Regions from separate parts of the Mangrovibacter sp. MFB070 genome, predicted to be linked through region 3. Evidence: predicted binding sites of a transcription regulator. Region 3 holds the regulator's gene; each other region holds the start of a gene.
The links. The regulator Fur, encoded in region 3, represses iron uptake genes when iron is present. The targets are predictions, from matches to a motif close to ATAATAATGAGAACNACTATCAA.

Region 1: DT73_RS17575 (TonB-dependent siderophore receptor) is a predicted target of Fur. The motif match lies at 2,137-2,159, and genes of this name have one in related genera.
Region 2: efeU (iron uptake transporter permease EfeU) is a predicted target of Fur. The motif match lies at 3,600-3,622, and genes of this name have one in related genera.

What each region holds. Positions count from the first base shown of each region.
Region 1 covers NZ_JJMI01000035.1:146,192-151,942, forward strand. The annotation lists gene DT73_RS17565 (glycoside hydrolase family 28 protein) at 1-995, shown strand, start outside; gene DT73_RS17570 (AraC family transcriptional regulator) at 1,111-2,073, shown strand; gene DT73_RS17575 (TonB-dependent siderophore receptor) at 2,190-4,337, shown strand; gene DT73_RS17580 (5'-nucleotidase, lipoprotein e(P4) family) at 4,402-5,253, opposite strand; gene DT73_RS17585 (DUF1090 domain-containing protein) at 5,482-5,751, opposite strand, start outside.
Region 2 covers NZ_JJMI01000022.1:225,150-230,900, reverse strand. The annotation lists gene efeB (iron uptake transporter deferrochelatase/peroxidase subunit) at 260-1,546, opposite strand; gene efeO (iron uptake system protein EfeO) at 1,549-2,670, opposite strand; gene efeU (iron uptake transporter permease EfeU) at 2,711-3,544, opposite strand; gene putP (sodium/proline symporter PutP) at 3,828-5,339, opposite strand.
Region 3 covers NZ_JJMI01000025.1:150,677-156,427, reverse strand. The annotation lists gene DT73_RS12910 (OprD family outer membrane porin) at 1-68, shown strand, start outside; gene DT73_RS12905 (beta-N-acetylhexosaminidase) at 160-2,814, shown strand; gene fur (ferric iron uptake transcriptional regulator) at 2,947-3,396, opposite strand; gene fldA (flavodoxin FldA) at 3,682-4,212, opposite strand; gene ybfE (LexA regulated protein) at 4,369-4,659, opposite strand; gene ybfF (esterase) at 4,791-5,567, opposite strand.

The sequences.
Region 1 (5,751 bases), on a different contig from region 3:
ATGCCTGGTTCTCTGCCACCAAAGACGCCATGGGCTACCGTATGCCTGCGCAGGAGCGGCCGCGCATTATTGTGTTCGAAGGCTGTAATAATGTGCGCCTGCAAAGCGTGCGGGTGCATAACGCACCAATGTGGACTGTTCACCTGGTTGCCTGTGAACAGGTGTTTATCAGCCAGATGGTTGTTGATAACGATATGACCATGGCGAATACCGATGCGCTGGATATTGACAGTTGCCGCTATGTACATATCAGCGACAGCCATTTCAGTGCCGCCGACGATGGCATTTGCCTGAAAACCACCCGTAAACCGGCCCCACTGGCTGGCCCCACCCAACATGTCACGATTAGCGGTTGTACTCTGCGCTCCGCGAGCAGTGCATTCAAAATTGGCACTGAAACCGTTGATGACATTGAAGATATTGTTATGACCGGGTGCACCATCTACGACAGCAACCGTGGCATCGGGATTATCAGCCGTGATGGTGGAGCACTGCGCCGCCTGCGGTTCAGCGATATCACGTTTAACTGCCATCATGCTAACCCCTGCCACTGGGGGCGCGCAGACCCGGTGTTTATCTCCTGCCGCACGCGTGACCCAAAAGTGCCCCCCGGCACCATCAGCCAGGTCAGTTTTAATGGGATAAGTGGTACTGCTGAGGGGGCCATTAACCTGCACAGCGAGCACCCCGCAGGCATTGCCTGGGTACGGCTCAGCCAGGTTCAGCTTTGCCAGGTGGCATGTGGCGACCCGCAACAAGGCAGCTATGATATTCGCCCGCCCTGCAACCCCGAACGCCCTACAGGCACCGGGCTGGACAACGCATTTTTGATTAACCCGGCAAGCGGTGAGCCATGGGGTGTGGAACGTTACCCAGGCGGGATGCCGGCAATTTACGCCACTGGCGTGTTGCACCTGGCGCTGGATAACCTGTCCATTGAACGGCCTCACCCGCTTCCCGCTGGCTGGCACCCGCAGGCGGTTATACAATCATAGCCTTTCAGATAAATGCGAATAAGTATCATTTATTTTACTAAGCTAAAACACGAATGATACACTTGCTCCCTTCTGCGGCAGGCCATTGCCTGCCGCCAGTAACTGACAGGTGAGCATGAAAACCCAGCAACCGCTACCCCCGCCACAATTGTTCTCCGTGGCGCATTTTCTCGACTTTGGCGCACGCTACAGTATTGATTACCACTTCCCGGGTCTTGGCATAACACCTGCGGTAAACTCTGCCCGCACCGTAATGCGCGGCTATGTGGATGAACTCACCCTGCCATCGGGGATTTTTGCCACTTGCTCTGATTTACAGGTGATTGAACCCTGGCACTCCACGTCACTGGGGTGTGCACCGTTGTATATTTTGGTCGTGCTTGAAGGGAACGTGCAGCTAAACCTGAATGGCAAAGCCTGGCGAGTCCAGGCGGGTATGGCACTGGCGACCCACCTTGGTGAACAGCAAGTGTTGCGTGCCTGCCACCAAAGCGATGAGCGCCTGGTGACTGTTTCACTGGCACTGCCAGCGGCAGGCGCTGCCGTCCACCCGGCAGTTGCCGCGCATGTATCCGCCTGGCAGCAACTGGGGCCACTCACTACCGCCTGGCCGGTAGCCAGTTATGTTCTGGGTGGGTTACGCCAGGCACTGCTGCGCACCACCACGCCACTGGCCCGCCAGCTCACACTGGAAGGCGCTTTGCTGCAGTTACTGGGCCAGCAAATGCATGAAAGTGCCACCAACAACGCAAACCTGCGTGGCGAACGCCTGCGGCTGGAACAGGTGCGTATGATACTGGAAACCGCCCCGGAACAGCCCCATACGCTGGAGGCCCTGGCGCGCACAGCCGCCATGAGCACAGCCAGCCTGCGCAGTAAATTCCGCCAGGCTTATGGCGACTCGGTGTTTAATTACCTGCGCGACTGCCGGCTGGCCCTTGCCCGGCGCTATCTTCTGGAAGGCGACAGTGTTCAGGAAGCCGCCTGGAAAGCTGGCTATGCCCATGCCACCAATTTTGCGACCGCCTTCCGGCGGCGTTACGGTATTGCCCCCAGTGATGTTCACCCGGTGCAGTAAGGCCTGGTTTTAGCATTGCGCATACACAGTCTGTCACCCGGCATAGCCCGTTCGGGCCATATAACCGTAATAATAATCACTTTCATTAAATAATAATTCAAGACAGGTTCAGATACATGGCAAGGTCAGGGGCATTCTCCTTTTCTTTACTGGCAGGCAGTATTGCCGCCAGTTTTTTCCCCGGCGCACAGGCGGCCACCACAGCGGCAGGTTCCCAGGAAAGCACCATAGTTGTCAGTGCCACAAATAGTAAGAGTAGTAACAGCGTGGCACCTTACACCAACAGCGCCACCAAATCCGCACTACCGGAAAACCGCACACCACAAACCATAGATACCATCAGCCACAGTGAAATGGCACAGCGCCACCCGCAGTCGCTCAATGAAGTGCTGCGCTATGCCGCCGGGGTTTCAACCGAAATGCGCGGCGCCACCACGTATATGAGCGAATATAAAATCCGTGGTTTTAATGCAGAGCATGAATACCTCGACGGGTTGCAACTGCCCTATAACGTGAGTGGCAACACCAAAGCGAATATCGACCCTATTCTTATGGAGCAGGTTCAGATCCTTAAAGGGCCATCTTCGGTGTTATATGGCAATGCCTCTCCCGGCGGGCTGGTGAATATTCAGAGCAAAATGCCCGAGAAAACACCTCACAACGAAATTGGCTTTAATACTGGCAACCGGAATTTAAAAGAAGGCTGGCTGGATTCCACCGGGCAAATTGCCAACAGCGACTGGGCATACCGGTTAATTGGCAAAGCCAGTGAAGGCAATGACCAGGCCCGCACCACCAAACACGAAAGCTACCTGATTGCGCCTTCTGCCATCTGGCAGCCTTCCGACCAGACCCGGCTAACTATTCAGGCGCTCTACCAGAACCAGCCCAGCCTGACTCCATCTAACCCGTTACCACTGGCTTACCTGCGCAGTGGCTATGCCTCGCGCCGGGATTTCGCGGGCGACCACTGGAATGGGTTTAAACAACGTGAAGGTATGCTGGGTTACACCTTTGAACACCAGTTTGATAACGGCTGGGGTGTGGTACAAAAAGCGCGTTATTTCAATGTGGATACCCACCAGCGCAGTATTTACTCCACCGGAGTGGGGGCCAGCAATACTCAGCTTTCCCGCTTTGGCTACACCACCGATGAAGACCTGGACAGCATCAATGTGGACAACCAGGTGAGCAAAACAGCCAACTGGGGCGACTGGCAGCACCACCTGTTAGCCGGGTTCGACTACCAGCACCTGAATTCCCATATGAAATACCGCTATGGCACAGTGTACCCGGGCATCGACATGCAACACCCGGATTACAGCCAGGTGACCAGCGACAACCTGGGGCTGTACACCGCCACGAAGCAACGCCTGAGTTATTACCAACAGGGCTGGTATTTACAGGACCAGGTAGTATTCGGCGGGCTGAACCTGGTCGCCAGCATTCGCTACGACAACTATCACTCCACCACTACCAATAATCTGGATAACGACAGCAAAAGCTGGGTGAGCCAGCAGCGTGTCACCAAACGCCTGGGCGCGCTGTACCAGTTCGACAATGGCATTGCGCCTTACGTCAGTTACTCAGAAGGGTTTTTGCCGGTTTCACCGCAGGGTACACTTACCGCGCAGCAAGTTAAACCCACCACCAGCGAGCAACTGGAAGGCGGTGTGAAGTACCAGATAGCAGACTATGCCACCACACTGACCGCGTCTGTTTTCCGTATCCGGCAAAAAAACGTAGTGACTACCGACAACACCTACACTGCCGATTACCAGTTGAATTACTGGCAAACCGGGGAGATAACGTCGAAAGGGGTTGAATTAAGCGCTATCAGCCGCCTAACTGATAACCTCAACCTGGTCGCCAATTATGCCTGGACTGATGCGAAGAACACCAAAGATGCGCTCTACCAGGGAAAACGCCCGACACAAGTGCCTGAGCATGCCGCCAACCTGTGGGCCGATTACCACTTCAGTTCCGGTAGCCTGAGCGGGTTAATGATTGGTGCCGGTGCGCGTTATACCGGTAAAACTGAAATCACCCCGGATAACAGCCTCCCGGCGCTGGGTGGTAATACTCAGTACGATATGGCAGTAAGTTACGATATGGGGGTTATCAGCCCGTCTCTGGCGGGGCTGACGCTGAAAGCCAGCGGCCAGAACCTGACGAATAAACTCACCTGGACTTGTTATGACGCCAACTACTGCTGGATTGGGCGGGACCGCACCTGGCAGGTAGGTGCCAGCTACCAGTTCTGACAGCAAATAAAACGGGCCCGGCGCACAGTAAATGCACCCGGCCCGTTAATCATTATGCGGGGAATTACTGCCCGGACCAGGCGCGCAGGTTATTTTCGCGTACCTGCAATTTTTGCTCTGGTGTCAGTTTAAAATAACCCGGTGCCATGCCACTTTCCCAGTCGCCATACAACGGGTTCGGCAACACAATCAGCTCAGTGCCAAAGCGGGCATGGTTATCACTGACAAACTGGCGGCGAGCCGCGTTGTCTTTGTGGTATGTCGCCGCCCCAAAGTCATTGAGGTTGTCGCCAACATATAACACCACATGGTAGCCACTGGCTTTCACGCTGTCGAAGCGTGCCTGTTTATTCGAGCTGTCTGTTTTCAGCAACAGGGTTTTGTCATTAACGCCCGGGAAGCCCAGCGCTTCCATATTGGCTTTGGTAGCCGCGCTGTCTTTGGCATCACGGTTGGAAATATAGAACATCGTACCGCCATGGCTGTTCACGTAGCGGGCAAACTGTACCGCGCCAGGTACGGCCACCGCCTGTTTGGCCTGAGTCCACTCCGCCCAGGTTTTATCACTAAAAGGCTGCCCGTGTTTGGCCTGCCACGCACTGTATGCGCTGTTGTCCAGCATGGTTTCATCCAGGTCGACAATGACTGCCCGGCGGCCATGCACTTTATGGGCCGAGGCATCAAACGCCAGGCGCGCACTGTTAAAAGCCTGCCACGCCAGCGCCTGGTATTCACCAGACTGCTGGAACCAGTTCACCGCCAATACAGACTGCCCGGCCAGTTGCTGCTGAGCGGTTTGTTGAATGGATTGTTGTGACTGGGGTGATGGCTGTTGAGCACCTTGCTGTGGTGCGGCACACCCGGCCAAAGCCAGAATGATGGCCGCGCCAATACCCTGCAAAATCGTTTTTTTCATGGGGCTACCTTTATCCTTATTTTCGCCACGAGAAAGCACGTTTAGGTTATGGAAACACAGTTCAAAACTGTGCGCAGTTAACGTTAGCAATCTGAGCCAGGAAAACCAGTATGTTGTGCAGAAAATCCTGAAAAATCAGTAAGCATTTGTTCCAGAATGGCGGCAAACAGCACAACACCCATGGCAGTTTCCTGACACGGGTGTTGTGGGTTTACCAGAAAAGAGAGGTTACTTCGTGAGTTCCGCCCGGGCTTCAGCCAGTTCCGCCTGCGCTTCGGCCAGTTTGCGCTGGCGTTTTTCTATTTTTTCTTGTTGGCCGGAAGCCTGTGCTTCTTTCAGTTCGTGAGTACGTTCTTTTACCTCACGTTCTTTTTCCTGTACTTTCACCTGGCGGCTTTTCAGCAGGCCTTCGTCTGTACAGTGGTCTTTCACACTTTGCAGCGCTTCTTCAAGGCCCCTTACCCGCCCGGCATTCCCCTGCTCCCGGGCATGCACTAA
Region 2 (5,751 bases), on a different contig from region 3:
CTTCGTTGAGTTACGCTATGCTCTAAGTACACCAAAAACTATTACAAATGCAACATTTATTTTACGTTGTACTTATTGCATCACATCCAATCACTGTGAATGTTATTGCACAGAAATATTACCGTTTTATAACAGTAAAAAACTCATAGTAAATTCTGATGACCTAATGGCAAAAAACGGCGGGCAGTAAGGCATTAATAAGTGCGGGAAAATACTGACGCTCCCCCGGTCCGGCAGGGAGCGTCACATCACGGACTGGTCAGGCTTCAAGCAGTTGCTGTGCCAGGTAGTGCTGTGCATCTGCCACACCTGGCAGGGCAAAAAAGTAACCGCCGCCAATCGGGCGAATATACTCTTCCAGCGGCTCACCATTCAGGCGTTTTTGTACCCCGATAAACCCTTTTTCCAGATCATGCTGGTAGCAGACAAACAGCAGGCCCATATCCAGTTGCCCGGAACCGGTGATCCCCTGGGAATAGCTGTACCCCCGGCGCATCATCAGGCTGTCCTGGGTTTCAGCTGTACGCGGGTTGGCAAGGCGCATATGCGCATCCAGCGGGATAACCTTGCCATCCGGGTCGCTGGCGTAATCCGGCACATCATGCTCATGCTTCATCCCCAGCGGCGCACCGGTGATTTTATCCCGGCCAAAGATATTCTCCTGTTCACGCAGCGGGGTTCTGTCCCAGAACTCAACATGAAACTGAATGATGCGCACGGCCTGGTAGCTGCCGCCATGGGTCCAGGCCGGTTCCTGCTGGCCGGGTGTCACCCAAATCACTTCATTCATCAGCGGCTGGTTCTTGCTGTCCGGGTTACCAGTACCATCTTTAAAGCCCAGTAAGTTAACCGGCGTCACCTTCCCTTTGCTCAGTGCGGCATGCTCGCCAATAAAGCCGTCACGCCGCCAGCGGACACTTAGCAAATCAGGCGTGTGCTTGATAATGTCACGCACGGCATGCACCACGGTATCTACTGAGTTGGCGCAAATCTGCAGCAGCAGGTCGCCATGGCATAAAGACGCATCCAGGGAGTCATTGGGGAAACGAGTCATAACCTGCAGCTTGTCAGGCTTCTGTGCCGCCAGGCCAAAGCGTTCATCAAACAACGCGCTGCCAACTGAAACGGTAATGGTCAGGTTATCCGGCCAGATATGCTCCCCTAAAATACCGGAATCCAGCGGTGGCATTTGCGGGTTTGGCGTGGCTGGTGCTAACCCGCCATGGGTCAGAAAAGCAATTCGTTTGGTCAGCAGCTTAAACAGGCGCACCAGGTCGTCTTTGTTTGCCGCCAGCACGTCAAAAGCCACCAGCATGATGGAAGACTGTTGTGGCGTCAGAATACCGGCCTGGTGTTCACCATAAAAATCCACCGCCTGTTTACGGGCATCTTCATCATCAAAGGTTTTTTCTGCACGTTGCGCAGCCGGTGCCGCGTGAGCCACCGGGCAACCGCCCATCGCCAGCGCGCCACCCAGCATCCCCAGCCCTTTCAATAAGCGCCGACGCCCGGGTTCGGCGCCAGCGGCTAAATGTTTATCAGCCATGATTAATCCAGCCCAAGCACGCCACGCAGCAGTGCAAGGTCTTCCGCCAGGGCGGTAATCGGGCCTTTCAGGGCTTTGCGGTCGGCATCAGTCAGTTTTTCATAACTTTCAAAGCCATCTTTGGTGCGGTATTTCGCCAGAATGGTATCCACACGTTTAAAGTTATCGTCCACTTTTGCCAGCAGTTCCGGGTTGGCTTTGCTCAGTTGTGGGCGCAGCAGGTCGACAATTTTCTGGGAGCCATCTACGTTGGCCTGGAAATCCCACAAATCGGTGCGGCTGTAACGGTCTTCTTCACCACTGATTTTGCTGGAGGCCACTTCTTCAATCAGGTCTGCCGCACCACCGACAACTTTGCCTGGCGGGAATGCCAGTTCGGAAATGCGGGTTTGCAGATCCAGCACGTCTTTATACAACTGGTCTGCGTACGGAGTCATACCTTTGGTGGAATGGTCGCCAAACAGCGCTTTTTCCAGGCGGTGGAAGCCACTGAATTTCGGGTCTTCCGCTTTTTTCTCATAATCATCTTCACGGGCGTCAATGCTGCCATCCAGGTCAGAGAACAATTCAGCAATCGGCTCAATACGTTCATAATGCTGGCGGGTTGGCGCATACAGTGCCTGCGCTTTCTCGATATCACCGGCTTTTACTGCATCGGTAAAGGCTTTAGTGCCAGTAACCAGCGCAGCAGTTTCAGACGTCACCCAGGCTTTGTACTGAGTAATAGCATTGCCCAGCGCCAGGATATTGTCTTTCGCGACGGGTTCTGCTGTGCCGTTCGCCCGCACAATCAGCTTACCTTTCGGGTTGGTCAGCAAGCCACAGGTCATTTCATATTCGCCGGGCTGCAGGTTGGCCGTCATTTTCTGGCTGAAGCCCGGAGCAATGTTTTCCCGCTCTTCGACTACCATCACTCCTTTCAGAATTTCCCACTCCAGCGCTTTCTGGCTGTGGTTCTGAATAAGAAATTGCGTTTTACCCGCATCTACAGTGATGCTCATTGGCTCACACTGTTTGTCATTAACGGTCACCTTAACCTGGGGAATATCTGCCGCCAGGGAAGTTGCGGAATAAAACAGCGCGGCTAAAGAAAGTGTCAGAGTGCTGTGTCGAAAATGTTTCATCAAACCCATCCCTATCAAAGTCAGAGTGCAAACAAGAAAATTAACGAGTGCTCCGGGCAGGCTGTACTGCCGGGCGCGCAGGGAGAAAATAGAAAAACAGTGCGGGTATCAGGTAGAGGAAGTACACCGCCACCTCACTCACGCTGGGTGTTTCCTGGTAACCAAGCATGCCTTCCAGCAAAGTGCCAAATAGTGAGTGCGTGGAGAGCACGCCGCTCATATCAAATGCGATGTCCTGGAAGTAGTTCCAAATGCCCGCCTCGTGGAAAGCGCGAATAGCGCCTGCAGCCAGCCCGGCAGCAACCAGTAAAATAAACAGGCTGGTCCATTTAAAGAACGCAGCCAGGTTCAGGCGAACACCGCCCCAGTAAATCATAAAGCCCAGTATCACCGCGGTTGCCAGACCAAGCATGGCGCCTAAAGGCGGCCATATTCCCAGGTCCTGCTGGAATGCAGCTAACAGGAAAAACACCGATTCCAGCCCTTCGCGAGCCACAGCGAAAAACACCATCAGTATTAGTGCCCAGCTCTGGCCATTGTGCTTTTTCAGCGCCACTTCAACGGCCTGCTCAAGCTGAACTTTTACGTTACGGGCAACTTTGCGCATCCAGAACACCATCCAGGTGAGGATGATCACCGCAATAACCGCAACAATTGCTTCGAACAGCTCCTGTTGTTTCTGCGGAAATTCACCGGTGGTTTCGTTAATAACGATACCCAGCCCCAGGCACAACCCGGCCGCCAGCAGTACCCCTACCCACATAACACCTATCAAATTTCCGCGTTGGGTACGCTTCAGATAACTGGCAATCAGGCTCACGATCAAGGCGGCTTCCAGCCCTTCACGCAACATGATCAAAAAGGGGACAAACATGAATCACTCCCGGTGTGAAGAAACGAATCTTTGCAGTAAAGAAAAGTAAATGGCACTGATAGTGATTATCATTAGTCTTAATCGAAAAACAAGAGCGAATGTTAATTAAAATCGACTGAAACCAGAAAAATTTTGTCATTTGACAACAAACTGCCGTGGCTACGTAGCCAGCTACAACTAAAGTGCTATAAGAGACAGGCAAACCAGGGAACTGAGCCAGAAAAAAACAGGCCCGGCAAAATGCTGCCGGGCCTGTTTTCAGGTGCTAAAACTGCAGAGTGAATTAGCTGTCCGTTTGCAGAGAAACAGGTGCATCACCTTTGTAATGCGCATCTGCTTCAGCAAAACGTTTTGCCATGGCGCTGGACGGTGCTTTACCCAGCAGGCTGAACACCACAATCCCAATACTTGCAAAGATGAAGCCGGGAATAATTTCGTACAGATCAAGCCAGGCGTTCTGTTTCCACACCACAACGGTAATGGCACCAATAATCATCCCGGCCAGTGCGCCGTTACGTGTCATACGGTTCCACATAACAGAGAACAGAACGACCGGGCCAAATGCCGCGCCGAAACCAGCCCAGGCATAGCTCACCAGCCCAAGCACACGGTTTTCCGGGTTCGCCGCCAGAGCAATAGCCACCAGCGCCACCACCAGCACCATCAGGCGCCCGACCCACACCAGCTCACGCTGTGAAGCCCCTTTGCGCAGGAATGCTTTATACAGGTCTTCGGTAATCGCACTGGAGCACACCAGTAACTGGCAACTTAATGTCGACATCACCGCAGCCAGAATGGCTGAGAGCAGCACCCCGGCAACCCAGGGGTTGAACAATATTTGCGTCAATGCAATGAAGATGCGCTCACCATTCTGGTTAACGTCCCCTGCCTGAGCTGGGTTGTTCTGGAAGTAAGCAATACCGAAGAAGCCAACTGCAACCGCACCTGCCAGGCACAAGATCATCCATGCCATACCAATGCGACGTGCTTTAACAATGGTGTGATGCGAATCGGCGGCCATAAAACGCGCCAGGATATGTGGCTGGCCGAAATAACCAAGCCCCCAGCCCATCAGGGAAATAATGGCAACAAAGTTGAGCCCTTTAAGCATGTTGACGTTTTCTATGCTCTTCTGGCGAATCACTTCCAGTGAATCACCCAGTCCACCAACAGAGGCCACCACAATCACCGGCGTGATTATCAAAGCAAAAATCATCAAAGAGGCCTGAACGGTGTCAGTCCAGCTTACTGCCAGGAAGCCCCCAATCAGGGTGTAGAGAATGGTTGCTGCAGCCCCCGCCCACAAGGCGGTTTCATAGCTCATCCCGAAAGTGCTTTCGAACAAACGCGCGCCGGCGACAATACCAGAGGCACAATAGATGGTGAAAAACAGCAGGATAACCAGTGCAGAGATAATGCGCAGAGCGCGGCTGTTATCTTCAAAGCGTGCCGTGAAATAATCTGGCAAAGTCAGCGCGTTATTATTGTGCTCGGTATGGACACGTAAGCGCCCCGCCACCAGTTTCCAGTTAACCCAGGCACCAATAACCAGGCCAATGGCAATCCAGCTTTCTGAAATCCCGGACAGGAAAATCGCCCCCGGCAGCCCCATCAGTAACCAGCCACTCATATCTGAAGCGCCTGCAGACAACGCAGTAACCAGGCTTCCCAGACTACGGCCGCCCAGAATGTAATCGTCGAAGTTTTTCGTCGAACGCCAGGCAATAAACCCTATCAACAGCATCGCGCCAATGTAGATAAGGAAAGTCACCACCATTGGTGTACTCATAGACATTAAAGTTCTCCTGATTATTATGCCGGGTTACACCCCGGATGGTTGCGCCGGAACGTGGTCGCAACCCTTGTTATCACTCTGCAACATTGTTAACGCAGCAGCCATTGTTGTGTTCACAATTGATTTAACACGGTGATTACAATTATTTCACCCCTGCCCAGGTGATTTTTTGCCACCTGGTTGCACTCGCTCACACTTTCACGAGTTGCACCTTACAAAACTGCCACACAAACCACATAAAACAGACTTCACAGTGATCTTAAGCAATAAACATACCTGTTTTTTAGTTTTAACAAATCAGCATTTCTTAAGCTTGCAACCGAAATCACATTTAACAAGGTTGCACAAAGTTGCAACATAGAGGATATTGCCTGATAACTAACAATAACCGAACAATGCAAACACAGGAGTT
Region 3 (5,751 bases):
ACGGCAATATTTTCCAGGATGAGCGGGATGTGAAATTTATGGTGATTGCCCCTTTCACTGTTTTCTAAAGCAACCTGAGGCTGTTCAGGTTTCCGTCGGGTAATTTTTGGCACTGCTGGGGATTCGCGAAGCCAGCAGGCGCAACTCAGAGGATGAAAAATGAAACGTTTAAATAAATCTGCCCTGGCTGCTCTGGTATTCGGAATGCTGTCAGGCCAGGCGGGTGCCGACCAGAAAACGGTCGGGCAATTAAGTGAGTTTGGCGTCAAATACCAGGTTCTGGACAACCATGCGGCATTAAATGGTGTGGATTGCGCTGCGCTGGGGGCTGACTGGGCATCCTGCAACAAAGCGGTTATTACACTGACCAACCACAGTCACCGGGCCGTGACATCACATGACTGGGCCATATATTTCCCCAGCATTCGCCAGATCCTGCGTACGGATAACCCGGCATTCACTATCACACATGTTACTGGCGACCTGCATAAGCTTGAACCAACAGAGAAATTTACTGGTTTTGCCGCCGGGCAATCTGTTGATATTCCCATTGTGAATGAATACTGGCAGTTATTTATGACCGATGTCATCCCGCGTTGGTATGTCACCGCTCCCGGCGCACAACCTCAGGTTATCGCCAGTACCGATACCGAGGATTTAACTCAGTTCGTGGCACCAATTGGTGACAACTGGAAACGCACACCGGATGACAACAACATTTTAATGACGGCTGATACCCGTTTTGAAAAAAACAGTGATGTATCACGGCTTGCTGCACAGTCTCTGCGTGGTGCCATTATTCCAACCCCCAAACAGATTAAAGTGCATAAGAAAGATGCTGTTCTGAGTAATGGCGTGGCACTCGACCTGGCTGTTTTGTTGCGGCCATCTGCTGAGGTGATTGAGGCGCGCTTTAAGCAGTTGGGTATCAAAACCGGCAGTGGTTACCCGGTGCGCACATCGATTGCACCGAAAACCTTTACTGGCGACGATGCCCGTAGCGGTGCCTACCGGCTTACTATTAAAGAAGGTGAAGCGGTGGTCACCGGGTTTGATCAAACTGGGGTCTTTTATGGATTACAGTCAATTTTATCGCTGGTGCCGGTAAGTGGTGCGAAAACGATTGCAACTCTGGATGCCAGTGATGCACCGCGCTTTGATTACCGCGGCATGTTCATTGATGTTGGGCGTAATTTCCACTCTAAAGCTGCTATTTTACGCGCGCTTGATCAAATGGCAGCTTATAAGCTGAATAAATTCCACTTTCATCTGAGCGATGATGAGGGCTGGCGTATTGAAATCCCCGGCTTGCCGGAACTGACTGAAGTGGGCGGGAAGCGTTGCCATGATTTAACTGAAAGACAGTGTTTGTTACCACAATTAGGATCAGGCCCGGACAGTAACAATAATGGCAGCGGTTATTTTACTCGGGCGGATTACATTGAAATACTCAAATACGCTAAAGCCCGCCATATTGAGGTGATTCCGGAAATTGATATGCCAGCGCATGCCCGGGCTGCTGTAGTGTCAATGGAAGCACGTTATGACAGGCTGATGAAAGAGGGTAAGCCTGATGCAGCGAATGAATACCGTTTGCTCGACCCGACCGATACATCGCGTACCACGACGGTTCAGTTCTATGACAAGGCCAGTTATCTGAACCCGTGCCTGGATTCATCTCGCCGCTTTGTTGATAAAGTAATGAGTGAAATTCTCCAGATGCATAAAGAAGCCGGTTTGCCGCTGGCAACCTGGCATTTTGGCGCAGATGAAGCGAAAAATATCTACCTGGGGGCCGGGTACACGGATAAAGCCAGCCCGGAGGCAGGAAAAGGGCAGGTGGATATGAGCCAGCAAGATAAACCCTGGGCGAAATCCGAAGTGTGCCAGGCGCTGGTGGCATCTGGCGCAGTTGAAGATATGGCGCATTTGCCAAGCTGGTTTGCGGTAGAAGTGAGTAAACTGGTTGATGCCCATGGCATTGAGAAAATGCAGGCCTGGCAAGATGGCCTGAGAGATGCGTCAGGCGCGTCGGCCTTTGCAACTAAACGCACCGGGATTAACTCCTGGGATACCCTGTACTGGGGTGGTTCAGATGCGGTGAGTGACTGGGCCAATAAAGGCTATGAAGTCACGATTTCCAACCCGGATTATGTTTACTTTGACTTCCCGTATGAAGTAGACCCAATGGAGCCGGGCTATTACTGGGGAACCCGGTTTACCGATGAACGTAAAGTGTTTAGCTTCGCACCAGATAACTTGCCGCAAAATGCAGAAACTTCGGTAGACCGTGATGGCAATGCGTTCAGTGCCGGTTCGGCGAAGTTATGGCCCGGGGCTCATGGTTTGTCGGCGCAAGTCTGGAGTGAAGTTGTTCGCACTGACGAAGAAATGGAATACCGTTTATTCCCGCGTATTATTTCAGTAGCGGAGCGTGCCTGGCACAAGGCTTCCTGGGAACAGGACTGGCAGCCCGGGCGGGAGTATAAAGGCGGAGAAACCCACTATGTCGATACGGCTGCTTTGGCAAAAGACTGGCAGCGGTTTGCCAATGTGTTAGGCCAGCGTGAGTTGGCGAAACTGGATGCCGCCGGTATTGCCTGGCGTGTTCCGGTACCTGGTGCCCGGATTGTTGACGGGAAACTGGCCACTAATGTCAGCCTGCCAGGGCTCAGGGTTGAATACTCCGTTGATGGCGGGGAGCAGTGGCAGGTTTGGCGGGATGACGCCCGGCCGGTTGTCAGTGGTAACGTACAGGTGCGTGCTGTGAGCCCGGATGGCAACCGAACCAGCAGGGTGGTGATTGTTGAGTGACACGGGTTTGCTTGCGGGGCAGGAGTGCCCTGCAAGCGGCGCGGCATAAGGCCAAAACAGATAAAAAAAAGCCAGGTTCTAAACCTGGCTTTTTTTTGGGGTCACATTGCACCGGCTTACGGGTACACCCGATTATTTGGTGCCTTCGTGCGCATTTTCATCATCACGGCAATCGCCTTCAGCACAATGACCATAAAGGTACAGGCTGTGGTTTGTCAGGCGGATACCATGGCTGGAAGCAATTTCACGCTGGCGAGCTTCAATCGAATCATCGCTGAACTCGATAACTTTACCGCAGTCAAGGCAAATCAGGTGGTCATGATGGTGCTGCTGCGTGAGTTCGAAAACGGATTTACCACCTTCGAAGTTATGGCGTGTAACGATTCCGGCGTCATCAAATTGGTTGAGCACGCGATACACGGTAGCAAGACCAATCTCCTCTCCCATGTCAATCAGTCGCTTGTATAAATCTTCCGCGCTGACATGGTGATTGTCCGGCTCCTGCAACACTTCCAGGATTTTTAACCGGGGAAGCGTGACTTTCAGGCCTGCCTTCTTTAATGCGGTGTTGTTGTCAGTCATGCGGAATATGTCCTGTTGCTTGCAAAGTGCCCGTGAATGGGCGTACGACGTAATACGCTAAAGTTAATGCGTCTCATTATAGGTTTGACACTCCCTAAAGAAAACCGCAAGTCTCCAGCAAAATTGAAAAATAATAATCTGACAGCACTGGCAAATTTACCAAAAATACATGCTGTCAACTGGATCATTGTACAGCGCTAACGCGAAAAAGTTAAAAAAATGTAGCAATTATTTTTATCGGTTTTACCTATCAATCCGGCGCAATATAATTGCGCCGGTGAACTATCAGGCATTAATAATGCTATCGAGCTGCATTTCTTCGGAAACTTGCTTAACCCATTTTTCAACACGTTCAGCTGTCAGCTCAGGCTGACGGTCTTCATCGATAGCCAGGCCGACAAAATGGTCGTCATCCGCCAAACCTTTCGACGCTTCAAAATGATACCCGGCAGTTGGCCAGTGACCGACGATAACCGCACCACGTGGTTCGACGATGTCGCGCATTGTGCCGAGTGCGTCACAAAAATATTCGGCGTAATCTTCCTGATCACCACAACCGAACAGGGCTACCAATTTACCCGTAAAATCAATTTCTTCCAGTGTAGGGAAAAAATCATCCCAGTCACACTGTGCTTCACCGTAATACCAGGTTGGGATACCAAGCAGCAGAATATCGAAGGCTTCAATGTCTTCTTTGCTGCTCTTGGCTATGTCGTGCACTTCAGCAACATCTTTACCAAGCTGTTTTTGAATGATTTTTGCAATGTTTTCAGTGTTGCCGGTGTCGCTGCCGAAAAAAATGCCTACGATCGCCATGAGTTTAATAACCTCTTGAAACTTAATGTTATGGTGGCGTGAGTTTGTCCACAGATAAGGCAATGATAGCAGAACAGCTTCCAGTGCGGAAACAGCTATCATTACCGGGTGCACACACTGCTACATGAAAAGGAAAAACTGCCGGGAATGCGTGGATTATATATGACCTGGTTTTGTGTTATCTAACTGAGCCATCAGCATCTCTTCAATAAGTTCGCTACGGCTCATGTTTCGCACCTGCGCCAGCTCATTCAGCGCATCTACCGCATCGGCATTCAGTTTTAATTCCACACGCTTAAGCCCACGAACCTTATCGCGTTTAAGCTGGTTGCGTTTGTTAATACGCAATTGTTCGTGACGTGACAGTGGATTTGTTTTCGGGCGACCCGGACGGCGTTCATCCGCGAACAGATCTAATGTCGTACGGTCCGTTTGTTCTTTTGCCATGATTAGAATAGTGAGGAAAACAGGTGGCTTGAGCAACGTGCTCGGGCGCATTACAGCGCGCCATGATACATCAGGCTACATGACGCGCCAACGCGAAAGCCACATTTGCCAGCCAGTCGGCGGCTTTTTAATCAGTTTTCGTCCGAAGGGCTAAGAAAACGGCGAATCGCGCGAATGACTGCCTCTGGTTTTTCTGCATGAACCCAATGACCTGCACCTGCAACGACCCAGGCTTTGGCACAGGGGAATTGAGCAAGCAGTGTTTCACGATACTGTTCCTGAATATAAGGCGACAGCCCGCCGCTGATAAAGAGTGCCGGATGCGGCCATGGTGTGACGGTTTCCCATCCAACAATATTGCTGTATTGCGCTTTGAGTACCGGGACATTAAAACGCCACTCGCCATTAACAAAGGATTTCAGCAAAAACTGAATAACCCCTTCTTCATCGAGGATGTTGCGCATGATTGCCGCTGCATCCTGCCGGGTAGTTACACCGGCTGCATTAACGGCGTCTATAGCGGCAAAAATAGTATCATGGCGGCGAACGTGATAATCGACGGGGGCAATATCAATAGCGACCAGTTTTTCAACCCGTCCCGGTGCCTGTTGTGTCACCGCCATTGCGGTTTTGCCACCCATTGAATGGCCGATGAATATCGCCCGGTCTATGTGCTGTTCGTCCAGCGTGTCCAGTACATCCTGCGCCATGGCAGGCCAGGTCATAGTGTCACTGCGTGCAGACAGGCCGTGGTTGCGTAAGTCTATTTGCAGTACGTCGTGGTCCTTAACCAGGTCCCTTGCCAGAACGCCTAAATTATCCAGCGTACCGAATAATCCATGGATGAGCACAACCGGTGGATTGTTAGTCATTTGTTGAGCAGATTGCAGGCGAGCGTGTAATTTCATAGAAAACTTCTTTTTTTCGCTGTCTCAGGAATAGGGTATTATGTTGGCTATTCTGCCATCCGGCTGCAAGGGTTACAGTTAATTCTGACTTTTGACACCATCCCGGGTTGATGCTATTCGCCATTGGGTTTTGACTCTATAATCCCAATGATTTGTATTCAGAAAAGATATGTAACTGGATTAA